3 regions of the Vibrio sp. SCP2 genome follow, and region 1 is predicted to be linked to each of the others. Evidence: predicted binding sites of a transcription regulator. Region 1 holds the regulator's gene; each other region holds the start of a gene.
What was found. The regulator PurR, encoded in region 1, represses purine synthesis genes. The targets are predictions, from matches to a motif close to TNANGNAAACGTTTNCNTNA.
Positions count from the first base shown of each region.

Region 2: a site for PurR is predicted at 8,299-8,318, ahead of purM (phosphoribosylformylglycinamidine cyclo-ligase). Genes of this name have one in related genera too.
Region 3: a site for PurR is predicted at 3,009-3,028, ahead of purT (formate-dependent phosphoribosylglycinamide formyltransferase). Genes of this name have one in related genera too.

Region 1 is NZ_JCAFVV010000003.1:403,892-414,207, reverse strand. Features, by position in the region: gene glgA (glycogen synthase GlgA) at 1-795, shown strand, start outside; gene AC5O63_RS13015 (alpha/beta fold hydrolase) at 949-1,761, shown strand; gene AC5O63_RS13010 (putative signal transducing protein) at 1,758-2,063, opposite strand; gene AC5O63_RS13005 (TVP38/TMEM64 family protein) at 2,063-2,755, opposite strand; gene AC5O63_RS13000 (TfoX/Sxy family DNA transformation protein) at 2,906-3,496, opposite strand; cyclic di-GMP riboswitch class I at 3,630-3,716, opposite strand; gene purR (HTH-type transcriptional repressor PurR) at 3,861-4,868, opposite strand; gene torD (molecular chaperone TorD) at 5,080-5,727, opposite strand; gene torR (two-component system response regulator TorR) at 5,965-6,678, shown strand; gene elyC (envelope biogenesis factor ElyC) at 6,778-7,581, opposite strand; gene cmoM (tRNA uridine 5-oxyacetic acid(34) methyltransferase CmoM) at 7,695-8,486, shown strand; gene mukF (chromosome partition protein MukF) at 8,489-9,823, shown strand; gene mukE (chromosome partition protein MukE) at 9,804-10,316, shown strand, end outside.
Region 2 is NZ_JCAFVV010000008.1:120,999-131,314, reverse strand. Features, by position in the region: gene mltF (membrane-bound lytic murein transglycosylase MltF) at 1-198, opposite strand, end outside; gene purL (phosphoribosylformylglycinamidine synthase) at 514-4,410, shown strand; gene AC5O63_RS18585 (DUF3622 domain-containing protein) at 4,846-5,196, shown strand; gene AC5O63_RS18580 (DUF4250 domain-containing protein) at 5,260-5,451, opposite strand; gene AC5O63_RS18575 (YaeP family protein) at 5,451-5,657, opposite strand; gene AC5O63_RS18570 (tellurite resistance TerB family protein) at 5,777-6,430, opposite strand; gene purN (phosphoribosylglycinamide formyltransferase) at 6,550-7,191, opposite strand; gene purM (phosphoribosylformylglycinamidine cyclo-ligase) at 7,194-8,234, opposite strand; gene upp (uracil phosphoribosyltransferase) at 8,413-9,039, shown strand; gene rluF (23S rRNA pseudouridine(2604) synthase RluF) at 9,306-10,316, opposite strand, start outside.
Region 3 is NZ_JCAFVV010000003.1:91,295-101,610, reverse strand. Features, by position in the region: gene AC5O63_RS11530 (nucleotidyltransferase family protein) at 1-717, opposite strand, end outside; gene AC5O63_RS11525 (thiopurine S-methyltransferase) at 1,056-1,706, shown strand; gene purT (formate-dependent phosphoribosylglycinamide formyltransferase) at 1,771-2,946, opposite strand; gene AC5O63_RS11515 (cyclic di-GMP phosphodiesterase) at 3,226-4,431, shown strand; gene cdd (cytidine deaminase) at 4,479-5,366, opposite strand; gene AC5O63_RS11505 (CidB/LrgB family autolysis modulator) at 5,610-6,287, opposite strand; gene AC5O63_RS11500 (CidA/LrgA family protein) at 6,287-6,652, opposite strand; gene sbcB (exodeoxyribonuclease I) at 6,798-8,222, opposite strand; gene AC5O63_RS11490 (GIY-YIG nuclease family protein) at 8,514-8,987, shown strand; gene AC5O63_RS11485 (VRR-NUC domain-containing protein) at 8,988-9,539, shown strand; gene AC5O63_RS11480 (hypothetical protein) at 9,661-10,029, shown strand; gene AC5O63_RS11475 (L-cystine transporter) at 10,100-10,316, opposite strand, start outside.

The DNA.
Region 1 (10,316 bases):
TACGCTGAAGAGCTAAAAACAGAACTTGGTAGCCATGGCATGGCGGCAGAGTTTCAACAGCGCTCAGACGATTTAGTCGGCATACTTAACGGGTGCGACTACAGCGCTTGGAACCCTCAAAGTGATGCTTACTTACCTGTGAACTACAAGGCGACTCGCCAAAGTATGGTTAGGGGTAAAAAAGCGTGTAAGCGAGAGTTACAGCAAAGGGTGGGACTAGAAACTCAAGAGGTCGCAGTCTATGGCATGGTTTGTCGCCTGACACACCAAAAAGGTGTGCACTATCTATTGCCGATCTTAAGTGATTTTCTTAAGTATCAGGTTCAGGTGGTGATTGTCGGCACAGGTGACCCTGTTCTAGCGTCTCAGCTAAAAGAGATTGCAGCGCTGCATAGCGACAAGTTTGTTTTTGTTGAGGCGTATGACAATGAGTTAGCGCATTTGGTTGAAGCCGGATCGGACTTCTTTGTTATGCCATCTGAGTTTGAGCCTTGTGGTTTGAATCAAATCTACAGCATGGCTTACGGAACGCTACCTATCGTTCGCGGTGTTGGTGGTTTGCGCGACAGTGTCAATGACTATGATGCTGAGCCTGAAAATGCAACGGGATTTGTATTTGATGAACCAAAACCAAGTGCTTTGCTTAATGTGTTGCAGCGTTCTTTACTGCTACACGCGCAGCAACCTAACGAAGTCAAACGCGTTCAACTGTATGCAATGGAGCAGAATTTCTGTTGGAACAAATCGGCGGATCAATACCTATCCTTGTATGACAGTGCGTTGAGCAAAAATTAATATGAAACTGGGCGTCCTTAGGGCGCCTTTTTTGATGGTTACTTACACTTTTAATAAAAGAATAATTAAGAATTGAGGTAAATTGACGTAAATCCCCCTATGTTTATGGTACTCTCCGTAACCAATTTTATTGCTGAGTAAACCCTTTTCGATATGAGTGATACCTTGCTATTCCACAAAACCTTTACCCATCCTACAAGTGATGAATGGGTAGTCTTTGTGCATGGAGCAGGGGGAAGTTCCTCAATTTGGTTTAAGCAAATCAAAGCGTATAAACAGCACTTTAATCTATTGCTTATCGATCTTCGTGGTCACGGTAAGTCGAATCAATTGATCAAAGAGTTGATGGCAAACCGCTATACGTTTCAGGCGGTGACAATGGACATTCTTAAGGTGCTCGACCACTTAAAGATACGTTCGGCCCACTTTGTTGGTATGTCTCTCGGCACGATAATTGTTCGAAACCTAGCGGAACTTGCAACAGATAGAGTCAAGTCTATGGTGCTAGGTGGCGCTGTAACGCGATTTAACGTCCGTTCGCAGATATTGGTTAGGCTAGGTGGCATGTGCAAACACGTCATCCCTTACATGTGGTTATACAGCCTTTTTGCTTATATTGTGATGCCGCAGCGTACTCAGAGGGAATCAAGGCACTTATTTATCCGCGAAGCCAAGAAGCTTTGCCAGAAAGAGTTTAAGCGTTGGTTTATTCTCACTTCGGAAGTTAATCCACTGATGAAGTATTTTAAGGATAGAGAACTGCCTATCCCAACGCTCTATTTGATGGGGGAGAAAGACTATATGTTTATTCAGCCTGTCAAAGAGATGGTTGCTGCACATCGCAAGAGCAAGTTACTTGAGATTGCCGATTGCGGCCATGTATGTAACGTTGAGCGCCCAGAAGAGTTCAATCACCATTCGATTTCATTTATTCAGCAGCAAATTGAAGCGCCTAAAATCGGTTAAGGTGCTGCTTGTCCGCATTGCCAACATGCGCCAAATTGAGGCTCGTTCATTTCCCCACATTGGTTGCAACGCCAATTACTGCCAACATCCGCATTGTTAAACTGCTCGATAACCGTATTGGCGTGCTTGGCTTGATCTGGGTCGAGTAGCCAGACATAAGGTTCGCTGCTCTCGCCAAAAGGTATTTCACCTTGGAGCCCAAACACGCCTTCACCACGAACTTCACACTCAATCTGTTGAGACTTAAGAAGCTCACAAACAATGTGAGCTTCAGTAGGTGTCGATGCAGAATATATCCTCATTAAGCATTTCCATTTGATGTTGAAGGGGAGCTCTTAATTTTCGCCATGACCCATTTAGCAATCACCGGGAATAAGCCGAGAAGTGCAAAAGAGGCTAAAACGGTTGGAGAGACGATACCCGACAAGCTGTCAATTTGAGCCAGTTGTGTCCCGGCATTTAAGTAAACGGCTGTTCCAGGCAACATACCGAGTTGACTCACCAAATAGAATCGAGCCGTCGCGATAGGTGTTAAACCCATTAACAAGTTGATGAGGAAGAATGGGAACACTGGAATTAATCTCAGTGAGAACAGATAAAATGCGCCATCTTTTTCAACGCCTTGGTTGATGGCATTGAGCTTTTCACCAAATTTGCTTTGTACCCAATCACGCAACAAGTATCGGCTGCTCAAAAATGCGAGTGTTGCACCTATGGTGCTAGCGAAAGAAACTAGCAGTAAGCTCGTCCAGAAACCGAAAAGGGCAGCACCCAAAAGAGTCACGACCGCAGCGCCAGGAATAGAGAAAGCGGTGATGGCAACATAGGCGATAAAATAGCTAGCAGCTGCAATAGTAAAGTTGTCAGCGATAAATGCTGCAAGCTCTGCTTGTTGGGCTTTAGCGTTTTCTAGCGTGAGATACTGGCCAAAATTAACGCCAAGCAAAACAATCAAAGCGACGAAAACAATTCCTAGGATGATCTTTTTATTCATGTTGAGCAGCTCCATTTAATTTCATGGATATCAAATATTAGTGTTACTAGACAAGACAGGGAAAGCAAGCGACAAATTTCAAACTGCAGATAAAAAGCAATAAAAAAAGTCAGCACTAAGGCTGACTTCTTCTACATATATTGTATTGGATTAGCTGACTTGCGTTAACAGCTCCTGACGTCGGCTTTGTGGGATTACCGACCAGTGTGTGCCTTTAATTGCGCCTTCTAAAGCCCAGAGAAGTTCGATGTTGACATCGGCAGAGTGTGTGGACTGTATAGCCTTAAAAGCGTGTACGGCACCCACTTCTTCTAGGTTTTCAACCGTGTCTATACCTGCTTTCTTGAGCATACGCTCAGTCGCTAACCTTAAGTTCGGCAGATCCTTCAAACGGTTCGGCTTCGCTTGCGATTGGGTTTGCTTCTCTTGGTTTGCTGCTTTTAAAGCGACAGTCGCAATCTTTAACGTTTTACCTGCGTCTGCTGCCCAGTCATCACAAAGCGCAAAATACTTCGTCACTACGGGAAAGCCGCGTTTTTTGTATACGTAAGGTTCTAGCCCTTGAGATTTAAACTGTTTAGCGAGAGCCGCGTCCGCGCGTACGTGAAGCTTATCGTTGACGACAAGTGCGAACATAGTGTCATCAGCAAAAATGCCAAAGCCACCAAACATTGAGCGAGACTTGATATGTCCTAGCTGCTCAAATAAACGCATTGAGTCTTTTAGTATTGGTTTATCCATGCTGTGTTTTCTCGGTGTATAAGTATACGCCACCAATGCAGGTCCGAGAGATTAGCAAAATTATGCAGAGACATTGTCAGTAAGGTGTCATACGAGTGCAAGTAAAAGCGGTATGACAGTTTGCATATTCGCCATCGGCAACCCCGCTACCAGACAATAAATTGTTTAAGGCCGGAGGCTTTGCGTCCCATCCTTTCGGAATGGTTTGCCCTGTTCGTGGCATTAATCGAACACTTTAAGAATAAATAAATTCTGCGCAGAACATCACGTTTGTATAGGATAAATGTGACATTGGTTCAATAAATAGAGGAGAGATATACGCTTAGCCAATAGTACGGCTACTAGCTAAGCGTCTGACTTAAGGTTATTTATTTAGATTACGAACGGTATTACGCTCAACAATCTCTGGGTGCATCTCAAACACGCGTTTTTCGTGCTCTTTGTCTTTAATTCGCTCAAGAAGAATTTCAAAGGCATTCTTACCAACACGACGTTTGGGTTGGTGAACCGTTGTAAGTGGCGGAGAGAAGTACTCGGCCAGTTCAATATTATCGTAGCCGATTACTGAGATATCTTGAGGTATTTGAATGCCTTTCTGTTGTAGACGGCTCATTAAACCAAGTGCCATGGTGTCATTAAAACAGAACACGGCTGTTGGCTTTTTATCCATTGCAACAATTTTATCTGCCGCCAATACCGCTGTATCACATTCGAAGTTACCTTCAAGAATCCAATCTTCATTTACCGGTAGTTCCGCTTCGGCCATGGCACGCTTAAAGCCACTAATACGCTCAACACATGCTGCTTTTTCGAAGTGACCACTTAAACAAGCGATGTCAGTGTGACCACGTTCAATTAGGTATTTGGTTGCTAAGTAGCCGCCTTCTTCTGAGTTATCGATGATCTTATCTGCTTGAGAACTTTCTGGGCCCCAATCCATAACTACTTTTGGAATATCTTTGTGGCGATCAAGCATTTCGCTCAGCTCTTCGGTCAGGTCTGAACACATCACTAAGATGCCATCTACGCGCTTTTCAGCCAGCATGCGAATGTAGTCGCGTTGTTTTTCATAGATGCCGCCTGTATTACACAGAATCAAGGTGTAACCTTGGCGGTAACAGTAGCTTTCTACGCCGTCGATAACTTCTGAGAAAAATAGGTTCGTCGATTGCGTCACTAACATACCGATTGTACGAGTAGTGTTGCACTTAAGACTACGAGCAACTGCACTCGGTGCATAATTAAGCTCGGTTACCGCTTCCATCACTTTTTCTTGTGTCGCTTCGGCAACAAAGCGTGTTTTGTTAATCACGTGAGACACAGTGGTTGTTGAAACACCAGCAAGGCGAGCAACGTCTTTAATAGTGGCCATAAATTTTGTCCTGTCGATGACTGCCACGAGAATATATTCAGTTTAGAATAAGTTGGCAGAAAGTATCAGAAACACAAAAACCGCTCTTATTTAGCGGTTTGTATTTGAATAGTTCATTTTTATCGTTTGCGGTCACGATTTTAGACCGCAATCCGACTTAGGGCAAACACATTTCTTCGAACTGACCTGTGTCAGTTCACATTGTCAGACTCTATTCACCAATTAAGTATGTGCAATCTAACTCTAAGAATGCCACTGTGAGAGAAGCGATCGCCGAGTAAAAACCGAACTCATCGAGTGTTTGACACTTAGCTGAAAACTTAGGGGTCCAACTTAGAAGGTGCTGACGAATGAAGCCCTCTTGCTCGATCAGTGCTTCTTCAATATGACGCTCTTGCTCAAGCTCATTAGAGCGAATGATGAGGTTGCCGAGAAAATCCAGCTCAATGGCAATATGGTCAGCAGGTTCATTTAAGCCTTCATCGACAGCAACACCATGCTCTAGCATTAACGCTTCCATCTCTTTCGCTGGTTTGTCGTTAAGCAGGCCAGTCTCTCCAATGTACATTGAAGCGTAAGGTAGTGCAGAGTCGCGGTCAGACTTCAAAAATAGATCACAAAAATCAGCAGCAAGCTCTAGTTGTGCATCTTCGCGATCGATTAAGCGATTAAGTGCATCAATGACACGATCAATCGACGGTTTAAGAGCGGCATTCTCGCCAAGGCCAGTAAGGAAAGAGCGGATTTGAGCTGAATGGTACTGCTCAAGGTTCTCTTCAGTTAACTCTTTGGCGTAAAGGCTTGAAAGCCACCAATAGATTTCCGCACGTTTCTCGTTGAATGCTTTGATTTCTTGCATTAGGTATCACTCCCAAAATAACTACCTATTAGTGTAACTAATAAAAATGAATAGCGGTAATGGCTTACGTGACAATAAAAGATGAATTATGAGCATTTATTAACAAAGGCGGCGGTTTTGTCTTGAATCAATAAAAAATCATCTTTCTCGTTTTTAAAGTGATAAATACTAGAAATGTTACTATTTATGAATAGAATAAATGATAGAACTATTCCCAATGCAAATTAAGTGGTGCAGATGAGTTATCACGTACTAGTAGTAGAAGACGACGTAGTGACTCGCAGTAAGCTCGTTGGCTACTTTCAGAATGAAGGTTACCAAGTCAGCGAAGCAGAAAGCGGCGAGCAGATGCGAGACATGCTACAAAGCAACGCGATTGATTTGGTGATGTTGGATATTAATCTACCCGGTGAAGATGGATTAATGCTAACTCGCGAACTTCGCAGTCAATCAGACATTGGAATTATCCTGGTAACAGGACGCACGGACTGCATCGACAAAATCGTTGGTCTCGAAATGGGTGCCGATGACTATGTCACTAAACCTTTTGAATTACGCGAGCTATTGGTTCGAGTCAAGAATTTACTGTGGCGAATTTCCGCTGCACGTAACTCGTCGGGCTCTGACAGCGCAGCGAAGCAAGATGATAATGTTGTTCGCTTTGGTGAGTGGACGTTTGACGTTCAGCGCCGTGCACTGAGTCGTAACGGTGAGCCGGTTAAGCTGACTAAAGCAGAATATGAACTGCTTGTGGCTTTATCCTCTTATCCAAATCAGGTTCTCAGCCGCGAACGTATCTTAAACATGATCAGCCACCGTGTTGATGCGCCAAACGATCGCACCATCGATGTCTTGATTCGTCGCATGCGAGCAAAAATGGAATTCGATCCAAAGAATCCACAAATCTTTGTTACCGTTCATGGCGAAGGCTATATGTTTGCCGGTGACTAAGGTCAATAGACCCTAACACCAAGCTAACAGACATAAAAATACCGAGGCTTGCCTCGGTATTTTTCTATCTAGATTTCTTATTCTGATTGGTATCAAAAATCAAACTTTACTTTCAGCGGCTTGCAGCGCTTGCTCTTCATAATCTGACGCCCAATTCCTAAGCGTTTGCCAAATTTGACCTAAGGTTTCGTGCCAATAACGCTCGGTTTGCTCCAAGTACACCGCTTTAGGCGTGTATTTAGCCCATGCTTGCGTAACTTTATCATGCGCAAGGTAATTGGTCGGTGCAGGGTACGGCTTTAATCCTGCAGAGTAGAATTCATTCAGAGCACGCTCCATATGACTTGCTGAAGTCACCACAACCAGCTTTTTGGTATTAACGAATGCTGCCGCTTGTCTCGCTTCTTCCCAAGTATCTTTGGCGGTTTCTAACAGAATAATGTCAGATTTCGAGACGCCAAGGGCGAGAGCCACTTTCGCCATCATACGGGCATTGCTCACTTCAGAGCCGCCCGCATAGCCAGATAAAATCAATTTAGACCCAGGGTAAATACGCATGATGCGAATACCTTCGGCAAGGCGCATCAAACCGGTTCGGCTTAATTCAGAAGTGGGTGGGATCTTATCGTCTACGACATGACCACTGCCGAGCACCATAACGTAATCGATCGATTGGTCGACCGGAAAAAAGGCCGAGTATTGGCGTTCAAGCGGCATCAACAAACGAGAAGAAACGGGTTGAAAAGCGATGAGGAAGATACCGATGAAAGAGAATAGAACAACAAAGCAGCCTGTCTTCTGTTTACGGGTAAACATGATCAACATTAAGCCGAATAGACCGATTATTAGCATCGCGGGAAGCGGCATAAGTAGAGAAGACACAACTTTTTTCAGCTCAAACATACTAAATAGTCCGAAAAAACATCAATTGATTATAATTTAAGAGAAAGCCTCTTTATTCCTGCTTTTCTTATGACAGAATAGCAGCACGATTAGACATGATAACCTAAGCTGCTGTGACTGAAGACCGCAATTTCGACGATATTGCCCACAAATTTGCAAAAAATATTTACGGTTCTGACAAAGGAGAGATTCGCCAAGTCATTGTTTGGGAAGATCTTCAACAGATACTTAATACTGTTGATGGGGCAAATCAGCAACTCAATGTGCTAGATGCGGGTGGCGGTTTGGCACAAATGTCGCAAAAGCTAGCTAAGCTCGGACATCATGTCGCGTTATGTGATCTATCTTCTGAAATGTTGCTATTGGCAGAGCAGGATATTGCAAAAAATGGCCTGCTTGAGCAGTATCGCTTCATTCATTCGCCAGTCCAATCGCTTGACCAGCACCTAGAATCCCAAGTGGATGTGGTCCTGTTTCATGCGGTGATGGAGTGGTTAGCGGATCCTAAACCTGCGCTAGAGAAAGTACTAGAACAAGTAAAGCCGGGTGGTATGGCTTCTATTATGTTCTATAACCACCATGGTTTGGTCTACAAGAATGTCGTGTGCGGTAACATTCCTCATGTATTAGACGGAATGCCGCATCGCAAAAGATTTAAATTACAGCCGCAAAAAGGCTTAAAACCTGAAGAGGTCTACCAGTGGATTGAAGACGCTGGTTTTTCAATTTGTGGCAAATCTGGTATCCGCTGCTTTAGTGACTACATAGGCAATATGGAGTACATGGGCGACTACCAGTATGAAGATGTGTTGGCACTAGAAAGACAACTGTGCAGAGAAGAGCCATACCTCTCGTTAGGTCGATACATACATGTATGGGCACAAAAGAAAGATAAGCAGGACTAACAATGAGTGAGATGACTCTAAATGCTGAGCAGCCGATCGATGAATTGGTCGGTTGGGTTAAGCAGCATGATTTCTCATTGAACCTGACAACAGAGCGACTGGCATTTCTAATCGCTATTGCTGTGCTCAGTAATGAAAGGTTCGATGAAGAATTGGGTGAAGGTGAATTGCATGATGCGTTTACCATTGTTACCCGATTATTTGAAGAAACGGGTGACGCGTCGGCGTTTCGCGCTAACAACGCGATTAACGAAATGGTCAAACAACGACTGATTAGCCGTTTTACCAGTGAAGTGACCGATGGCGCCAGTATCTATCGCCTGTCACCGCTTGCGATAGGGATTACCGATTACTACGTCCGACATCGCGAGTTCTCTAAACTTAAGCTCTCGATCCAGCTTTCAATGGTTGCTGACGAAATGTCGAAGGCAATTGAGTCTGCGCGTCAGGGCGGAACGCCAGGTCATTGGCGTAAGAACGTCTATGGTGTGCTTAAGTACTCAGTGGGAGAGATCTTTGATCAGATCGATCTGAACCAGCGTGTGATGGATGAGCAGCAGCAGTCGGTTAAGATTCAGATTGCTGAACTGTTAAACAAAGACTGGCGCGACGCTATCAACAACTGTGAAGCGTTGCTTTCTGAGACATCCAATACCCTCAAAGAGCTACAAGATACGCTTCAAGCCGCTGGCGACGAGCTACAGACGCAGATTCTTGATATTCAAGAACTGGTTTATGGTGATGATGAGCTGGAGTTTATTGCAGAAACTCTGTTTGGTCTGCAAATGAAGCTTGATCGCATCACCAGTTGGGGTCAGCAAGCGATCGATCTTTGGATCGGTTATGACCGCCACGTTCACAAATTTATTCGAACCGCGATTGATATGGATAAGAACCGAGCATTCAGTTCTCGTTTACGTCAATCCGTCAAAGAGTATTTCGATATGCCTTGGTACCTGACTTACGCAGATGCCGAGCGCTTAACCGATCTTCGTGATGAGGCCTTGGTACTGAGAGATGATGAAGTTACCGGCCAAGTACCACTAGAAGTGGAATACGAAGAGTTCCAACAGGTCAATGATGAATTGTCAGATCGTATTGCAGGCATGCTTAAAGTTCATAAAGAGCAAGGTGCACCTATCGATCTGGGCTTAGTGCTACGTGACTACCTAGCACAGCATCCGCAAACTCATCATTTTGATTTAGCTCGAATTGTTATCGACCAAGCGGTACGTTTAGGCTACTCAGAGTCTGACTACCAAGCCATTCAACCGGACTGGCAAGCGATCAACGAATTTGGTGCAAAGGTACAAGCAAATGTCATCGACCGATATTAATGAATACATGTCAGATAATCTGGCAAAAGCAATTTCAAACCCTCTGTTCCCAGCGCTAGACAGTATGCTGCGAGCAGGGCGTCATATCTCAAGCGAAGATCTTGATAACCACGCATTGTTGTCAGACTTCGAAGTGGAGTTGTCCTCTTTCTATCAACGCTACAACACGGAACTCGTGAAAGCGCCTGAAGGCTTTTTCTACTTGCGACCGCGTTCTACGTCTCTGATTGGTCGTAGTGTGCTTTCAGAGCTTGATATGTTGGTAGGTAAGGTATTGTGTTTCCTTTACCTAAGCCCAGAGCGTTTGGCACATGAAGGTATCTTTACTAACCAAGAGCTGTATGAAGAGCTATTGGCCCTTGCCGATGAAGAAAAGCTCATGAAGCTAGTGACCAATCGTGCAACTGGCTCTGATTTAGACAAAGAGAAGCTTTTTGAAAAAGTGCGCACCTCGCTGCGCCGTTTGCGCCGCCTAGGTATGATCATCAACATT
Region 2 (10,316 bases), on a different contig from region 1:
ATCGAGACCCGCAGGGCCATCTGGGCCAATGTAATACGATAGTTGATTATTGAGTGTGCCCACGCGCAGCACGCCACGCTCTTTAATTAAGTCGAGTTCACTTTTAGGTTCAGACTCTATTTGACAGCCAGAAAGCAGCAAAGCGGCAAACATAATTAGGCTCAGTGACTTAAAGTGACTTATATAATACTTCTTCATTAACAACGATCTCATACATCCAGTACGGCATTTATATCAAAGTGTCATAACAAGGCAAGCCAATCAGTGACTAGGCGAGATAAGAGTTCTTAAATTCTTAATCTTGCTGTATTTCAAAATTGACAAAAAAAATGACGCAAACGGTTGCTTTTGGTGTTACATCACAAAAACAATTGCTATATAATGCGCTCGCATCAAAGAGGTGGAATCGGCATAGGTTTGAAAAACCTTCGGGAATAGCTTCGAAGAAAATACAGTAACCCACTGAATTTATTCCAATATCACCTTAATCAATTGCATGAGAGACCTAAGCGCATGAGAATTTTTCGTGGCTCCCCAGCTCTATCTGAATTTCGTGTTAACAAGCTTCTAGAGCTTTGTCGTGAACTAGGCCTACCTGTAACAGGTATTTACGCTGAGTTTGCACACTTTGCTGATCTAACGACAGACTTAGATGCGTCTGAAGTTGAGAAACTAGAAAAACTACTGACTTACGGTCCAACAATTGAAGAGCACGAGCCAGAAGGTCTTCTTCTGCTTGCTACTCCTCGTCCTGGCACTATCTCGCCTTGGTCTTCAAAATCGACTGACATTGCTAATAACTGTGGTCTAGATAAAGTGGTTCGTCTAGAGCGTGGTACGGCTTATTACATTGAAACGTCTGCTGAACTGACAGAGCTTCAATTAGTCGAGCTTAAAGCAATTCTTCACGACCGCATGATGGAAGTGGTTTTCACTGATTTTGAATCTGCACAAGCACTTTTCCAAGTGGCAGAGCCAGCACCAGTGGCGGATGTTGACCTACTTAAAGGCGGCCGCGCCGCGCTTGAAAACGCAAACGTTACCCTAGGTCTTGCACTTGCTGATGACGAAATCGAATACCTTTACGACGCGTTCGTCAACAAGCTAGATCGTAACCCAACAGACATCGAGCTGATGATGTTTGCACAGGCGAACTCGGAGCACTGTCGTCACAAGATCTTCAACGCAGACTGGACTATCGACGGCGTTAAGCAAGAAAAGTCTCTGTTCAAGATGATCAAAAACACATTTGAAACCACACCAGAAAACGTGCTGTCTGCTTACAAAGATAACGCAGCGGTAATGGTAGGTTCGGATGTTGGCCGTTTCTTCCCGAACCCAGAAACACGCCAGTACGGTTACAACCAAGAAAAAGCCCACATCCTAATGAAGGTGGAAACGCACAACCACCCAACGGCTATCTCTCCTTGGCCGGGCGCATCTACAGGTTCTGGTGGTGAAATCCGCGACGAAGGTGCAACAGGTATTGGCGGTAAGCCAAAAGCCGGTCTAGTTGGTTTCACGACATCTAACCTACGCATTCCTGGTTTTGAACAGCCATGGGAAACAGACTTCGGTAAGCCAGGTCGTATCGTTAACGCACTGGATATCATGCTAGAAGGCCCACTTGGTGGCGCTGCGTTCAACAACGAATTTGGTCGTCCAAACCTACTTGGTTACTTCCGTACTTACGAAGAGAAAGTGAACTCTCACGCTGGTGAAGAAGTTCGTGGTTACCACAAGCCAATCATGATTGCTGGTGGTATGGGTAACATCCGTGACGAGCACGTGCAGAAGAAAGAGATCCCAGTCGGTGCAAGCCTAATCGTTCTTGGTGGTCCTGCAATGAATATCGGCCTTGGTGGCGGCGCGGCATCTTCAATGGCGTCTGGTCAATCAGCAGAAGATTTAGATTTTGCTTCAGTACAGCGTGAGAACCCAGAGATGGAACGCCGCTGTCAGGAAGTGATCGACCGTTGTTGGCAGCTTGGCGACGAGAACCCAATCGCATTCATCCACGACGTGGGTGCGGGCGGTATCTCTAACGCACTTCCAGAGCTTGTAGACGATGGCGAACGTGGCGGTATCTTCCAACTGCGTGATGTTCCAAACGACGAACCGGGTATGAGCCCACTTGAGATCTGGTGTAACGAATCTCAAGAACGTTACGTAATGGCGGTTGCACCAGAGAACATGGAAGTATTCGATGCGATCTGTAAGCGTGAGCGCGCACCATACGCTGTAGTAGGTGTGGCAACGGAAGAGCGTGAACTGAAACTTGAAGATTCTCACTTCGACAACACGCCAATCGACATGCCAATGGATGTGCTTCTAGGTAAGACGCCTAAGATGCACCGTGATGCGAAGACGCTAAAAGCGAATAACCCTGCAGTTAACCGTGACGGCATTGAGCTAAACGAAGCGGCAGAGCGTGTGCTACGTCTACCAACGGTTGCGGAGAAAACATTCCTTATCACGATCGGTGACCGCACGGTGACAGGTCTAGTGGCGCGTGACCAAATGGTTGGCCCATGGCAGGTGCCAGTAGCAAACTGCGCAGTAACAGCAGCAAGCTACGACACTTACCACGGTGAAGCGATGTCGATGGGTGAGCGTACGCCAGTGGCTCTACTAGACTTCGGTGCTTCTGCTCGTCTGGCGGTTGGTGAAGCAATCACGAACATCGCAGCGACAAACATCGGTGATATCAAACACATTAAACTGTCTGCGAACTGGATGTCTCCAGCTGGTCACCCTGGTGAAGATGCAGGTCTTTACGAAGCGGTGAAAGCTGTGGGTGAAGAGCTATGTCCAGCACTTGGTCTAACGATCCCTGTGGGTAAAGACTCAATGTCGATGAAGACCAAATGGGAAGAGAATGGCGAGCAGAAAGAAGTAACATCTCCGCTATCTCTAATCATCACTGCGTTTGCTCGTGTTGAAGATGTTCGTAAGACAATCACTCCTCAGCTTCGTACAGACAAAGGTGCTTCAAGCTTAGTACTTATCGACCTAGGTAACGGTCAAAACCGTCTAGGTGCAACAGCTCTAGCGCAGGTTTACAAGCAGCTTGGTGATAAGCCAGCAGACGTAGACAACGCTGCGCAGCTAAAAGGTTTCTACGAAGGCGTTCAAACTCTAGTTGCGAACGATCAAGTAGTGGCTTACCACGATAAGGGTGATGGCGGTCTATTCGTTACTTTAGCTGAGATGGCATTCGCAGGTCACTGTGGTGTTAAAGCTGATATCGCTGACCTAGGCGACGACGCTCTAGCTGCACTATTCAACGAAGAACTAGGCGCAGTACTTCAGGTTAAGAACGAAGATTTAGACGCTGTACTTTCAACGCTAGCAGCAAATGGTCTTGAAGCATGTTCACACGTAATCGGCTCTGTAGAAGCGTCGGACGAGCTAGTGATTACTTCCGGTGAGGCAGTAGTTCTTGAGCGTAACCGTACTGAACTACGTACTATCTGGGCAGAGACAACGCACAAGATGCAAGGTCTACGTGATAACCCGGCATGTGCTGACCAGGAGCACGAAGCGAAGAAAGACAACTCTGACCCAGGTCTGAACGTTAAGCTAAGCTTCGATGTGAACGAAGACATTGCAGCACCTTACATTGCTAAAGGTGCTAAGCCTAAGATGGCAATTCTGCGTGAGCAGGGTGTTAACTCTCATGTTGAGATGGCAGCAGCATTTGACCGTGCTGGCTTTGAAGCAACTGATATTCACATGAGCGACATCCTAACGGGTCAAGCGGTTCTAGAAGAGTACCAAGGCCTAGTGGCTTGTGGTGGTTTCTCTTACGGTGACGTACTAGGTGCGGGTGAAGGTTGGGCGAAATCTATTTTGTTCAACGAGCAAGCTCGTAATCAGTTCCAAGGCTTCTTCCAGCGTGAAGATACTTTCTCTCTAGGTGTGTGTAACGGCTGTCAGATGCTATCAAACCTGAAAGAGCTAATCCCAGGTGCAGATCTATGGCCACGCTTCGTACGTAACGAATCTGAACGCTTTGAAGCTCGCTTCAGCCTAGTGGAAGTTCAGAAGTCTGACTCTGTATTCTTCGACGGCATGGCAGGTTCTCGTATGCCAATCGCAGTTTCTCACGGTGAAGGCCGCGTAGAAGTGCGTGATGCTGACCACCTAGCGGCGATTGAAGCATCAGGTACGGTTGCAGTTCGTTACGTGGATAACCACGGTAACCCAACGCAGCAATACCCGAACAACCCGAACGGTTCGCCAAACGCAATCACAGGTCTAACGACTCAAGATGGCCGTGTGACTATCATGATGCCACACCCAGAGCGTGTATTCCGTACAGTCGCGAACTCTTGGTCTCCTGAAGGTTGGGGCGAGAACGGTGCTTGGATGCGTATGTTCCAAAACGCACGTAAGAACATCGGCTAATTAAGCAGAGATTCGTTCTCTACACTGCAAATAGTAAAGCGCTGGTTGAAAGGCTAGCGCTTTCTTTGTTTAAGGGAGTCTGGAAGCGAGAACGGGCTGCGCCCTATGGAACGCTGCGCTTATGGATAGCGGGAACGGACTTCGTCCTATGGATCGCTTCGCTGCTGGAAAACGAGAGTTGACTCCTCAACCACTAATGAGCAACGTTAGTTATCCAGTTATCCAGTTATCCAGTTATCCAGTTATCCAGTTATCCAGTTATCCAGTTATCCAGTTATCCAGTTATCCAGTTATCCAGTTATCCAGTTATCCAGTTATCCGGCTCTATTTTTGAAAAACTAATAGCCAACAGCCACTTTTTGCGCTCTAATACCGCGCTTGCCAAGGGATGGCTAAATCCCTCAATATTCCATTAGAATCCCTTAGGAAATGAAAATGTCGAACAACAAAAAATTTGCCATTCGTGTTACTGAAAAGCGTAACGGTTGGTGTGCAGAGATCACTCGCCAAGTGACTTCACGTAAAACGTCAGTATCAAAACGTGAAACTGGCTTTGAAACTGAATCAGCAGCACAAGAGTGGGCTGAAAAAGAGCTAGCAGGTTTTATTCAAAACCAAGCTCAACGTAATGAGCGTAAAGGCGAAGCACGTAAAGTTCGCATCGAACGTGAAGAGCGACTAGCTCAAGAAGCCGCTGAGAAGAAAGCACGTTACGAAGAAGCGAAACGCGCAGCCGCAGCGCAAGCTGAACTTGACGATGAAGACGATTTCTTCGAAGAAGAGTAATAAGTCGTCATTCAATAAAAAACCGCCATCGAGGCGGTTTTTTTGTAGCTAATCAAAGACAGATTAGCGGAACTGGCCAGCTTCAGGTAAGAAATCAAATCCAGCAGAGGCTAACTTGGTTTCTAGCGCTGATTTATCAATGTCAAAGAAAGCGACAAGCTTGTCTAAATCACCGCCGAAATCATCACGTAACTTCATGTTGACGATACTCATCAACATGACAGGGTCCATGGTTTCAAAGTTGGCTAAGTTCATTACTTGTCCTCAAAATCTGAGATCAGCAAGTTTGCTGCCGCAAATGCTGCTTTTTCACGAGCCTCTTTAGGCAAAGACTCATCCGCAGCGATGTCGTTTAACGCTCTTACTGCGCATGAAATAGCTTGTGGGACATAGGCTTGATCGCCGCTTCCAATCTGTGCGTACAGTTCGCGCACTAATTCACAACAGCCGTATACTTGCATGGCTTATACTCCGATAAATGATAACTGCTCTCAAATATACACACTCAAATTCGGAAACTCAAAGTGTAAGCTTGTCCTAACGCAAAGCGTACGACGACGTGTTCAAAACCTAAGCAAAATTAATCAGTTTGCAGTTGTTGCTCTAGCTGGAAGGTGACCTCTGGGGCGAGCTGGAGTTGCTTTGCTAGCTCTTGAAGATAAGCCTTTTCCATAAAGTTTTGTTCATCAACCACAATCAAAGAGGCTAGATACACCTCTGAGGCCTGCTGTGGTGATTGAGCAAGCCTTGCTATTTCACCTGGGTCGAGTGGCTTGTTGAGCTCACTGTGAATCAATTGCTGAAGTTGGGTATTGGCCCCTGCTTGAGTAAGAGTGGATTCAATACGTTCCATCTCTTTATTATCGACGTGGCCATCAGCTTTCGCAGCGGCAATCATTGCTTTGATGATCAACTCGTCATGGATATTGTCATTTGAATTAAAGGTTTCTTGTGGAGATGAAGTAGACTGCTTGCCTTGATAGTCGTTGTAGACTTTGTAAGCCAAAGCGCCAAGCGCAGCGACGCCACCAATCTTTAGCGCGTTTTTGCCGACTTTTTTGCCCATCTTTTTACTCTTCTTCGAACCCATTAATAGGCTCACTAAGCCACCACCCACGGCTCCTGCGCCTAAAGACTTTAGAGTGTTTGAATTGGATTGCTGCTTAAGCTGCTGTTGCCCTTTTTGGACAATGTCTGAGCTAAAGGCTTGATTGAGTAGGCTTTTAAGATCCATACGTTACCTCCGTCATTTTTGTCAGGATAAGGTAGCGAAGATGAATGGAGGATTAACAGTCGTAAACAAAAAAGACGAGCATGAGCTCGTCTTTGTATTTGATTGGGTTTAGCAGTGTATTAGTCTTCTGCGTGACCGTGGATTCCAAGCAGCTTACCATCGAGGTAGGCTTCTTTTTCATCTTTCATTACCAAGCGCTCTTCCACTAACCATTTTACCACCATAGGGTAAATACGGTGTTCTTGAGTTTGAACACGTTCAGTCAGTGTCTCGACGGTATCTTCGTCAAAAATAGGCACTTTCGCTTGCAGAATCACAGGACCACCATCAAGTTGCTCTGTCACAAAGTGAACGCTAGTACCGTGTTCTTCATCACCAGCATGGATAGCACGTTGGTAAGTGTTCAATCCAGGGTATTTAGGTAATAGAGAAGGGTGGATGTTAATCATGCGTCCCATATAGTGACGAACGAATTCGCCACTTAAGATACGCATGTAACCCGCAAGCACGATGACATCAGGTTGATACTCATCGATCTGCTTCATCAACTCATGGTCAAAGGCATCACGAGTATCGAATGCTTTAGGATCAAGGAAATGTGCTGCTGAACCTGCTTTCTCTGCTCGTTCTAAAGCATAGACGCCTGCTTTGTTAGAGAATACGGCAGTGACTCGGCCACCTGTAATTTGGGTGTTACAGGCGTCAATAATCGCCTGTAAGTTGGAGCCATTTCCTGAAACTAAAACAACAATACTCTTCATGCTTATTTGATCTCTACTTGTTCTTCGCCTGCTTCAGCGTTTGCGATTTCGCCAATTACCCATGCATTCTCACCTTCGTCCCGAAGAAGCTTAACAGCAGCATCTGCTTGATCTTTTGGTAGAGCAATAACAAGGCCAACACCACAGTTAAATGTGCGGTACATTTCGTGAGTGGTTACGTTGCCTTTTTCTTGTAGCCATTTGAAGATAACGGGCCATTCCCAGCTGTTTCCATCAACAACGGCTTTAGTGCCTTGTGGAAGAACGCGTGGGATGTTTTCCCAGAAACCACCACCTGTGATGTGAGAGATTGCATGGATATCGTGCTTCTCAATCATCTTAAGTGCTGATTTGATGTAGATTTTTGTTGGTTCTAGTAGGTGCTCACCAATAGTGCGGCCTGCTAGTTCTTCGTTTTTGTCTGCACCAGATACTTCAAGAATCTTACGGATCAACGAGTAACCGTTTGAGTGTGGACCGCTTGAACCTACAGCGATAAGTGCATCACCAGCGGCAACTTTAGTGCCGTCGATAACGTCTTCTTTTTCAACAACACCGACACAGAAGCCAGCAACGTCGTAGTCTTCGCCTTCGTACATGCCTGGCATTTCAGCCGTTTCACCGCCGATTAGCGCGCAGCCTGCTTGTACACAGCCGTCTGCGATACCAGATACTACGTCAGCAGCCGTATCGACATCGAGTTTGCCTGTTGCGTAGTAATCTAAGAAGAACAATGGCTCAGCACCTTGTACGATTAGATCGTTGACACACATAGCAACAAGATCAACACCAATAGTGTCGTGCTTTTTCATATCCAGAGCTAAGCGCAGTTTAGTACCAACGCCGTCTGTACCTGAAACAAGAACTGGCTGCTTGTATTTAGTTGGCAGTTCGCATAGTGCGCCAAAACCACCAATACCACCCATTACCTCTGGGCGACGTGTGCGTTTTACTGCACCTTTAATACGGTCAACAAGCGCATTGCCTGCATCGATGTCAACGCCAGCGTCTTTGTAGCTAAGAGAAGTGTTATCAGCACTCACAGGGAAGTCCTCTGGTTTAAAGTTGGATATGAAAACGGCGCTATTCTACCAGTGGATAAACATAGATAGCAAACGTTTGCGCAAGTTTTTTCTTTTGTCATAGAACAAGAAATTGAGAACGAAATCGTTTATAATCTGAAGGTTTGTTTAAAAATCATCACATAAGCCGGAGATGGAAATGAAAGTTGTTGAAGTAAAACACCCTCTTGTTAAGCACAAACTTGGTCTAATGAGAGAAGGTGACATCAGCACTAAGCGCTTTCGCGAGCTAGCTACAGAAGTTGGTAGCCTACTTACTTACGAAGCGACTGCAGACTTTGAAACAGAAAAAGTAACCATTGAAGGTTGGAATGGTCCAGTTGAAGTTGACCAAATTAAAGGTAAGAAGGTAACAGTTGTGCCAATCCTACGTGCAGGTCTTGGTATGATGGACGGCGTTCTTGAGCATATGCCAAGTGCACGTATCAGTGTTGTTGGTATCTACCGTGATGAAGAAACACTAGAACCTGTTCCTTACTTCAACAAACTAGCATCAAACATGGATGAGCGTATTGCGCTGGTTGTTGACCCAATGCTAGCGACTGGCGGTTCAATGATCGCAACAATCGACCTACTTAAAGAGAAAGGTTGTAAAGCGATTAAAGTTCTTGTGCTTGTTGCTGCACCTGAAGGTATTGAAGCACTTGAAAAAGCGCACCCAGATGTTGAGCTATTCACCGCTGCTATCGATGAGAAGCTAAACGACAAAGGCTACATCGTTCCTGGTCTTGGCGACGCAGGCGATAAGATCTTCGGTACAGTATAAGCTGAAGACGCTAAGTGAATGACAAGAGGAGCCGATTGGCTCCTTTTTTTGTTGTATGGAACGGGCTATGCCCTATGGAACGCTGCGCTTATGGGTAGCGGGAACGGACTTTGTCCTATAGAACGCTTCGCTTTTGGAAAACGGGATCGGGCATCCACAAAAAAGGTTGACGCAAAATGCCAACCCTCAAAAATTTCTCCAGCTCTCCAGCTCTCCAGCTCTCCAGCTCTCCAGCTCTCCAGCTCTCCAGCTCTCCAGCTTTTTGCTTATTTCTTCAAACTCAAAGTACCGCCAGAGCGTGGTTTGGCAGGGCGCTGTGATTTGTCACTGGCAGGCTTATAGAAAGTCTTGCCTTTATTTGGCTTAGCTTTAGATTCGCTTTGGTTGCCACTATTGCGACCTTTTTTAGAGTTTGGAGCATGGCGGAACTCATCGGCGTTACGGCCTTTAAAAGTACGATTCTTCTGATTGCGACGTGCTTTAGAGTCTTGGTTCTCTTCGCGGCTATCAAACAGTTTGGCATCGGTCGCTTTGCGAATGCGTTTACCCTTGCTATCTACTTTAGATGCCTCTTCAGTGCCGCTAGAGTCTTCACACATTGCCAGAATCTCAGCCACTTCCGCATCTGTTAGGTAACGCCATTGTCCATTAGGAATCCCATCAAGCGAGATGTTCATAATGCGTACACGGCGAAGCTTGAAGACTTCATAGCCTAATGCTTCACACATACGACGGATTTGGCGATTGAGACCTTGAGTAAGCACAATGCGGAACGAGAATTTAGTCTCTTTAGTCACAGTACAAGGAAGAGTGATGGTATCGAGGATATTCACCCCTGAAGACATCTGCTTAATAAACTCTTCAGTGATCGGCTTATCTACGCGAACCACGTACTCTTTTTCGTGGTTATTACCGGCGCGAAGAATCTTGTTTACGATATCGCCATCGTTGGTTAAGAAGATCAAACCGTCTGAAGGTTTGTCTAAGCGACCAATCGGGAAAATACGTTTCTTGTGGCCAATGAAGTCAACGATATTACCCGGAATATCACGCTCTGTGGTACAGGTAATGCCCGTCGGCTTATTGAGTGCGATGTAAACAGGTTTGTCAGTGGCAGCCGCGATTGGCTTATCATCCACTCGGACGTCATCACCTAGCTGAACCTTGGTGCCCATTTCAGGTACTTTACCATTAATGGTGACGCGGCCTTGCTCGATGAGGCGGTCAGCTTCACGGCGTGAGCAAAAACCTGTTTCGCTGATAAACTTATTGAGGCG
Region 3 (10,316 bases), 310 kb from region 1:
TTTAGACTCACTACGCATATTGCGAATCTGTGCGGTTTCAAACTCGCTGTAGTCACGACCTTCAATCGCAGCGGCGCGTTCGATTTTCTGAATACGCTCGTAGATGTCATGCTCTGGACCACTTTTCACGTCTGCAATCGCTTTAAGGTGAAGCTGTACTTCAGCGACTAAATTTGTTTTTGGCAGCTGAACGAGAACGTTTAAGTCGCGGTATCCAGATTCCGCTGGTTTCTTAAAGCGGTTTTTGACTTTAACAATGGTTGTCTCGCGGTTAAGTACTTCATAGGCAGACATCAGGCTTTCAATGTCGTCAGCGACAATAGTTGCACGGGCTAGGTCGGTAATACGCTCTGTTTGACCATCAAGTTCATAAGCAATCTTTTCTTTAGCACGGTCAGACGATTTAACACCAGCGAAGTAAGATTCTGTTGAAGTCAGTAGCGCAGTACTCTTACAGATGGTCTCTAGCTCTGCTTGAGCTTGATGGGCTTTGCTATAAAGAACGTCGAAATCAGTGTATGGCTGAAGTGGAGTGGTCGACATTGACTTAATGCCGTAAAGGCCGCTTAGGTTATGTTTGAATGCTTTGGAACACACTTCGTTCTGGTTAGTAGAACGGTTTTCCTCGTTACCCGGCGCGGTTGGAATAGCAGCAAATGCAGGGGCACGGCTGAGCATTAGAAGCATCAGGGCCGTAGTTCGCAAAAATAGGCTCATTCACTCTCCTTAGATGTGTAGGGCTTAGCTAAAAAGGTGTCGAAAAAAGTTTCAATCACTAGCGCTACTCATCTCTACATAGTTAATGGGGGCACTTTGTGCGATTCCAATCGCTTTCCCGTCGACTGTTGATAAAACTTTGAACAGTCTCGCATTTCCTTTGCGTTTAATTAGAGTGCAACCCTTTTCAAAGGTTCATCTTCAATGTGTAACTAAGTATATCTGATGAAAATGAACCTAATCTGAATGAAGTTTTCAGATTCGGATTGGTGAAGGGATACCACTTAGCTTCACTTTCCGATAGGCTATGCGTCACAAGTCAGTCACAGAGAAAGAAAATGAAAGACCCAGAATTTTGGCACGGTAAATGGGCGGCAAACCAGATCGGTTTTCACCTAGAGGACGTCAATCCGCTACTGATTAAATATTGGCAGGAAACGAACCCAAGCCAAGAAGACAACGTATTTGTCCCTTTGTGTGGCAAGTCAGAAGACTTGGTATGGCTGGCAACGAAACACTCAGATGTGCAGGGGGTAGAGTTAAGTAATATTGCCGTGCGTGCTTTCTTTGCAGAACATTTCTATACGCCAATGGTGATGCCGATTAATGGTCAGCATGAACTGTTTCAATTCGATGAGCTATCTATCTATGTCGGCGACTACTTTACTGCGCCAATCAAGCCGGTTGATATCGTTTATGATCGCGCTTCTCTCATTGCTTTGCCAAAAGAAATGCGAGTGCAATACGTCGAAAAGATAAAGTCTCTGCTTAAACCCGGTGGGCGTATTTTGCTGGTTACTCTCGATTATGATCAAGATCTGATGCCAGGGCCTCCATTTGCTGTCCCTGAATCTGAGGTGAGAGCGCTGTATGAGGGTTACAAGATCACTAAGCTAGAGAGCAATGAAGACGCTGAAAAGCATCCAAAGATTGCGAAGCATGAGTCTGCTCGATTCGTTGAAGAAGTTTACTTGATTGAAACGGTTTAAATCTAAGATAAATAAAGGCTTGGTCATTTCAAATGACCAAGCCTTTTAGTTTCGATAAAACACCCTAGTAAATGATTTTTACTTTATCTGCGCTTTGTATAGCATCTTTAATTGCTTGTTCGATGGATTCACGACGAGTAATAGCGACTCCTAAACGGCGGCGTCCATTAATATCTGGTTTGCCAAATAGTCGAAGCTGAGTTTGTGGCGCAGTCAACGCATCCCCTAGGCCTTCGAAGCGAACATCATTTGATGTTCCTTGCCCTAAGATAACAGCCGAGGCTGCTGGGCCGTACTGAGTAATTCCAGCGATTGGCATACCTGTAAATGCACGAACATGTAGAGCGAACTCAGAACTGTCTTGTGACATTAGAGTGACGAGGCCAGTATCGTGTGGGCGAGGTGAGACTTCGTTAAAGATAACCGTGTCGCCTTTGACAAACAGCTCAACACCAAAGATGCCGTAACCACCAAGTGCATTCACCACTTTACCCGCAGCGTCTTGGGCAGCGGCTAGCGCGTTGTCTGTCATGATTTGTGGTTGCCAAGACTCACGGTAGTCTCCATCTTCCTGACGGTGGCCAATTGGTGCGCAAAAATGAACGCCATCAACAGCGCGAACAGTGAGCAAGGTGATCTCGTAATCGAAGTCAATAAACCCTTCTACAATAACGCGACCAGCTCCAGTACGTCCGCCTTCTTGTGCATAGTTCCAAGCTTTATCAATATCTTCAGCGCTCTTAAGCACACTTTGGCCTTTACCTGAAGAACTCATGACCGGTTTACATACACACGGCACACCAACTGCTTCTACTGCGGCAACAAACTCTTCATAGCTGTCTGCAAAGCGATAAGGTGAAGTGGTTAAGCTTAGCTCTTCTGCCGCTAGGCGACGGATCCCTTCGCGGTTCATTGTTAGCTTTGTTGCTTTCGCTGTCGGCACCACGTTTAAGCCTTGGGCTTCTAATTCTACCAACGTATCGGTTGCGATGGCTTCAATTTCAGGGACGACATAATCGGGCTGTTCTTTTTCGATGATAGCCTGTAGCGCGTCTCCATCAAGCATATCTAATGTATAGCTGCGATGAGCAACCTGCATCGCTGGTGCATTTTCGTAACGATCGCATGCGATCACTTCAAGACCAAGGCGTTGGCATTCGATGGCGACTTCTTTACCGAGTTCACCTGAGCCAAGAAGCAGAACGCGAGTTGCATGATTTGCTGTTGCAGTACCGAACATAATTAACCCTAAAATGTAAGAGGAATAGAAGGTTTTGCGAGCATGATACTCATTGGAAAAAGAAAAGCAAACGTTTGCTTTGTGGTGTTTGGTGAATTTTAGTGGTGGAGTACTGCGAGACAAGAGCGATGAAAATTACGATTTCGATAATTCTCAACTTTATTACCGGTTTTTGGGTGTTTATTGAGCAATTGCAATCACTTATTACGTAAATACTCAGCTTTAGAGTTATAATCACTAACAATAATCAACTCTAATAAGAATACGGCTACTAACTTAATGCAGTTCGACCCAGAAAAATCCATAAAAATACCAATCGGTACGTTGACCGTTGGTATGTTTGTGACTGCAATTGAAGACAGTAAACGCGTCAATCTTGCCAATGCGGGGCGTGTACCGTCTGAGCAAGCAGTCAAACAGCTTGTTAAAAATGGAGTTAAATTTGCTTGGGTAGACAAGGAGTTGTCAGTAAAAGGGAGTGTTTTTAAACCCGTTAAGGTTGTGGAAGAAACTGAATCGCCACAAGAAGCTTCAACGCCAGTGAAGCGGAAAAAGGTGAGCCGATTTTCACAGCAGAAGAAAGCGCAGAAAATCATCAAAGAAGCGAAAGGGCTGGCTAACAGGATTCTGACGCAAACTTTTGAAGGTAAGCCAATTCATGTCTCTGAATTGGATGATCTCGCAGACGACATGATCGAGTCCGTGTTGCTTGACTCAGATGCATTGCATTGTGTGTCTGCGCTGCGTAATAAAGATGAATACTTACTTGAACACTCTGTCAACGTTGCGACTCTGCTCGTGACATTTGGTAAACATCTTGGCCTGCCGAAAGAGACGCTAAAACAAATGGCGATTGGTGGCATTATTCACGATGTTGGCAAAATTAAGGTTGATGATAAAGTTCTGCACAAACCTGCTCGGTTAACACCCGAAGAGTTCGAGCATATGAAGCTTCATCAGGTTTACGCGAAAGAGATCATCACTACGGTTACAGGTTTGAGTGATGTTAGCCGCGACGTTTGTTTGATGCATCATGAAAAACTCGATGGGAACGGCTATCCAGCGGGGCTTAAAGGTGATGAAATCCCTTTACACGGTCGTATGAGCTGCATCGTTGATATCTATGACGCGTTGACTGCCGATCGCTGTTACAAGCAAGGCATGAGCCCAGCAGAAGCGTTTAAAATACTCTTGAGCTTAACACCGAATCATTTAGACAAAGAGTTGGTGTACAAATTCATCAACTGTATTGGCGTTTTCCCTGTTGGGGCTTTGGTCGAGTTGAGTGACGGACGTGTAGGTATTGTTTGGACTTCGAATTCCCACGAGCCGCTAAAGCCAGAAATCAAATGTTTCTATTCGCGTAAGTATCACCGTTTTGTCGATGTAAGTTTTGTCGATATGAAAACAACCAAACTAACGATTAAAAAGGCGATAGCCCCTAGTCAGTTAGAAGTCGACCCCAAACCGTTTTTCGATGTTTAATCCCGAATTGATACAAAAAAAGGCGCTAATTTAGCGCCTTTCTCAGTTTAAAGTTCCAAGTAAGTGATTGGAATATCAGGGTTTAGTGCTTCTAGCGTTGCTTGTGTGTTTGCTAGATGGCTGATAGTACCGTCTTCTACTTCTACCAAGGCCGCAGAATCAATACTTTCGAGCTCCTTACGGTCTAACAGTAACTGGATCAACGCAACCTGAAGTGGCGGTAGGCTTGGGTTAAATGCAGCGTTTTCTGCATATGCGCCTTGATATACTTTGCCATCTTTGGTCTTAATCGCGACACCACTTAAGTTATGTGTGTAAGGGGCATGGCTACGATTTAAGGCAGCGACAGCCAGTTGTAGTAGCTCATCTTGCTCTTGTGTCTGTTTTCCATGGTCAACAGAGGTCATCAATGCTGATTCGATGCCAAGATCTGAAGGGCCAAACGATTCTGGTAAGTAGTAATGAAGTGGCTGACCTTCACGTTTCGGCAGTTGGATCTTTAGCTCGTTAGCGGTTGAAAGCTCATTCATAAACTGACGACAGTGACCACAAGGGCTGTAGTTGATCGTGATGTCAGCAACGCCTTGTTCACCCTTCATCCACGCATGGCTGATGGCTGATTGCTCTGCGTGAACGGTTTGCCCTAGTTGAACGCCGTCAAACTCGACATTCGCGCCGAAGTAGAGTTTGCCAGATAGGCCGCGAACAATTGCACCCACATAAAACTTAGAAAGCGGAGCATAGGAATAAGCGGCTGCAAATGGAAGTAGCAATACTCGTAGTTCTGCGTCATCAAGACCTGAAATAGCGAGGAGTTGCTCAAATTGCTCTGAAGAAATCGTCGCGTCAAAATCGTCAGCAAGAAGAATAGGAGATAAGAAATCTGCTACGTTTTGTGGCACTTCAGATAGCGCCTGTTCAATGCGGCTTCTCATAGTGAGTCCTTTAATAAACATCGTTGATATCTTTGAGTTTAGAGCCAGATACTGGTGTGTAAACTCCGATATTGGTATTACATTTTATGTAAAGATGAGAATTATTCGGCGATCATGATCACAAAATATATTGTAACGATATTGCCTGTTGCATTATTTGAGTGATGTCACACATGATAACGATTACAGACGAGAAATTAGTGATGTGCGTCGAGCCGCTAGTTGCAGCTCGACATCAATTACTTACGCTGACAACCAGACTGCCAAGGTAAAGAAAGAAGGTGCTAGGATTGAGGTGATAACACCGCACACCACAAGTGCTAGAGAGCTAAAGGCCGCATCTTGACCATCTTTCTCAGCGCAGGTCGCTGTCCCCAGCGCGTGGGAAACCGTCCCCATCGTGAGCCCTTTGGCAATAGGGTGAGTGATGTTCAGTAAGTTATAAATCGGATAAGCCATAATCGCACCGAACAGGCCAACAATTAAAACTAATATCGCGGCGATGGCGGGCTCACCACCAAGGTGACTAGAAACCTCCATCGCAATCGGTGTGGTTACTGATTTACCCAACAAGCTTGCGATTAGAGAAATATCTGCCTTTAAGTAAACGGCAATCATACTAGCGGTAAACATCGACATGATACTGCCCACACCACACGCTAGCATGATGATACGCCAATTGGCTCGGATCTGTGGTAATTGCTCATATAGAGGATAGGCCAGCGCGACTACTGCCGGTTGCAGTAGATAATTAATCCACTGATTGTCGGCATAGTAAGTTTCAAATGGCACTTTTAGGTAAGTCAGCAGTGGAATGAGAACGGCTAGGCTCACCAATAAAGGGTTCATAAAAGGGCTTTTTACTTTTTGGCATAGCCAACGTGCGGCAAAGAAAACAACAATAGTGACAAGTAACCACATTATTTTTGTCCTCCTTTAAGCATGCGATCGAGCATTAAACCCAAAACGACCAGTACGATGAGAGTACCACCTACAGCACTTGCTAAAATCGGTAAGGCGTTAGCGATTAACATATCGAAATGCTCCATCAAGCCAACACTGATAGGAACGAATAGCAGCACCATGTAACGAATAAAGAGAGAGGCACCGGGTTTAACCCAGTCTGAAGGCACAAGTCCGCTCGCAAGCAAACCAAACAAAATCAGCATACCGATGATGCTGCCAGGAATAGAGATACCTAATAAGTGTTGAATATTAATGCCCGCGACAAGGCACAAAAATATCAGCCCCATAGATACGACGTATTGAAGCAAAGTTTTCGCCATAGTGTAGAGTCGTCCAACTGCAGAACCTCCAGAGTGCTGAAGGCTCGAATTATTCAAATGCCTAACTTAGAGTTTTGATTAGTATTTAGAGAGTTAGGCCAGGTTGTAGGGTGCAGGACTTGGTTACTATTTTTAATTTTGACTATTAGGATACTCGCTTTTGTACGTATTGGTAGATAGATTTTAAAATAGCGATTTTCTTTTCGTCACTTTCATGTTCGTGAACTAAGTTTTCCAAATTTAGCATGTAGTCTTCAATACGACTTTCGAAGTAGTCGCGACAGTGCATTGCCCATCGCTGTTGTTCTGACTCATCGAGCGTCCATGGGAAGTTTCGCGCGCGGTAACGGAATAGCAGTGGTGCAATACGGTTATCACTAAATGAAATATCAAGCGCGGATAGGTTGTTAGGGTCAGTTTCACGAATGATGTTCATCGCCGCTTTATCTGCTGGAGAGAAGAACCCATCGTAGAGCATGCTATCGACGTCTTTGCTCTTTTCATATTCCCGCTCTATGCCATAAACACCAATCAGCTTTTCACGAACCTCAGGGTGCTTTCGGAGTAGAGCGAGATTCTCTAAACATTTCTCTCGGTCAATGCCAATTTTCTCTGCGTTTTCAGCAGTGAGTGTTTTCGCTGGAGCAAGAATAGGGCACTTATTAAGATGGATAAGCTTAACAGGGACTGGAAGCTCGTCAGGCGCAAGGTCAGAACGCTTAGTATACAGTCGCTCATTAAGCTGCTCGGTATCCAAATCCAATAGGGCTTGCGGGTCTTTCGCCAAATCAACACAAATAATTGCGTTTTGATTCGTCGGGTGCCAAGCAACAGGAACAACCCAGCTAGTGTAGTTACACTCTTTGCCCAACATTCCTGAAACATGCATCAAGGGTGTCATGTTCACGATGTCGATCAGCTCATTCAACTTGCGCTTGTGACGCATGCTTAGGAAGTAATCAAACAACTTTGGTTGAGCTGCTTTCACCTTTTTGGCCATTTCAATCGTCGCGATAACATCCGCCATGGCGTCATGCGCGTTCTCATGTTCAATGCCATTGGCAACAGATAAATGCTCTAGCTTAAAGCTGATAAAACCTTCATCGTTTTCAGGCCAGTTTACCCCTTCTGGACGAAGCGCGTAGCAAGCACGCATAACATCAAGCAAATCCCAGCGAGAGTTACCGTTTTGCCAACTCCACGCATAAGGATCGATAAAGTTTCGGTAACAGGTATAGCGCGTTACCTCATCATCGAATCGGATACTGTTGTAGCCTAAACTAATGGTGTTTGGTGTTGCCAGTTGTTCGTGGATCTTAGCGATAAACTCAGGCTCTGAAAGGCCTTGGCTTTCCGCAGTTTGCGGAGTAATACCTGTAATCAACGCGGCTTCCGGTGCCGGAAGATAATCCGCAGGTGGCTGACAATAAATAACAAGAGGTTCACCAATAATATTGAAGTCCATATCGGTACGAACACCCGCAAACTGACACGGTCGATCTTTCGCTGGGCTAGTTCCCCACGTCTCGTAATCAAAAAAGAAAAACGTAGGCTGATGCTCTTGCTGCATTGTCTTTATTACCAAGGGTTTGAAATCTACCTCGGTATTAGACCATTGGCAGCCACCAAGCGCAATTGTGAGAGAGAAATAAGGCGATAAGAGGTGATTTTTTGGGCGGTTGTGTTGCAGGTATTGTATCCACGGCGCCTGGTTTACAGCATCAATTAAAGTTTAGAATTAGGTTTGACGTGGTATTATTTATTGAAGGGTTTGCAGCTAAGATAGCGGTAAAATTCGAATTAGCTTATTCAAAACGTATTTTAGTTCTGTATCGAATAAATTGTTAAGAGGAAAATGAAAATGGCTACGCTAAAGGATGTCGAGACCATTGTATCTCAGTTTCAATCGGACTATCGAAAACCTACGCTCCCACCGATAGTTAGCAGTGGTATATATAGTTTATTTACTGATAAGAGTATAGTTTCTTCAGCGAGCATGTTTTGGCCTGAAACCTGGCCCAATTCCAATGAAAGAGGAGTATATGCAATCTTTGCAGGTGATACGCTGTTATACATTGGCAAAGCGTCGTTGCAAGAGCTTGGTTATCGGTTAAGTAGCTATTTTGTATATAGTGGCGATAGGCAATCAGCGGTCCCTAAGAAAGGTCATACATGGAGTAAGCAGCCTACCAGTGTAGTGACTTGGGCAGTACCTAGAGAGTTCTTCTTCGAAGCAACTGCCTTGGAAGAGTACCTTATCTTTAACTTAAAAGATCACTTACCGGACAATACTGTTGGGAAATCCAGCTATGAAGCAGTTACATTGGAAAATTAAATGACATTTGAGATAACAGAAACCATTTTCTCATACCCGCAATCACTTCTTGATGATTGGAAAAGTGGTGTTAAAGACTGGATTCCCGAGTCGCTGTTCGTACCTCAAGAAGTGTATAACCAATCGCGCTATCACTTTGGTGAGTACTACACACTCAAACAGTTCTTGGAATCAGGTTGGCGAGGGACGGCGTATTATGCGCTTGGCGATTGGGAGCCGGACAATACTAAGTATGATGAGGGGCGTGCGATTGTCGCTGAATACATTGATCCAATTCGATTAGCAATGTTTAAAGCTCTCAGAAAAGGTTTAACGTCGGGGGAGCCAGACTTGATGCTCTACAAAGACGACGGCTCAGTATTGTTTGTCGAAGTAAAAAAGGAATCTGATCGTATCTCTAAGTCACAGCTAGAATGTTTGGCTCAAATCAAGACAATTTTGAATTGTGATGTCGCTGTCGTTTACTTAGCGGAAGAAAAACAAATCTATAAGCCAAAAACTTACCAGCTCAACACAGGAGAGGTTCCTTCGTCGTGGTTTGAGCGACAATAGAGTCTGTCGATCGACACTAGATTGCGTGAAGTGAGTCGTGAAAGCTTGCCTACCGAAAGATATGACATTTGTTTGCTATTAACCTTGCGTGACTAAGATTAGTTACATGAGGCGGTTGAACATGCTTGAGCGGATAGAGCGAGTGCTAGATGTTAATAGCATTGAATATGAAAGCGGCGGTAATACGATATATATCAAGTTGGGTACGGTTACCTCTAAAGTGAAAATTAAGTATGACGTTGCGACGAATACCTATCGCGTCAACTGCAATGAATTTGTGCTTTATACCACTAGCTTTGTTTGGTTTGCTTTGACATTTTTTAGCATGACAAACCATTCAGATAACGCTTGGTGGTCAGGGTATTCGATTGGAATAATGTTTGCGGCAGGTATAGGCGCTTTGTTTCAAATAATAGTGACTTACGTTCAGTTGCTCGACCTTAGGGCTCAGTTGAGGGAAGTCGGTGTTTACTTGAAATCGGGATGGTAAATCCCTTTAGTTTACGCAAAAAAATGGCCGACTGTTGTCGACCATTTTTCGTTTTAATAAGAGTAGAGCGTTACGCTTGTTGGGTTTCTAGCTCTTCATCTTTTACGGTTTGCTTCATTAAGCGGCTGGTAATGGTGCCAGCAGTCATTGCGCCTGAAACGTTTAGTGCGGTACGTGCCATATCGATAAGTGGTTCGATAGAGATTAATAGCGCAGCAATCGTAACAGGTAAGCCCATTGCAGGAAGCACGATAAGAGCTGCGAACGTTGCGCCGCCACCTACACCT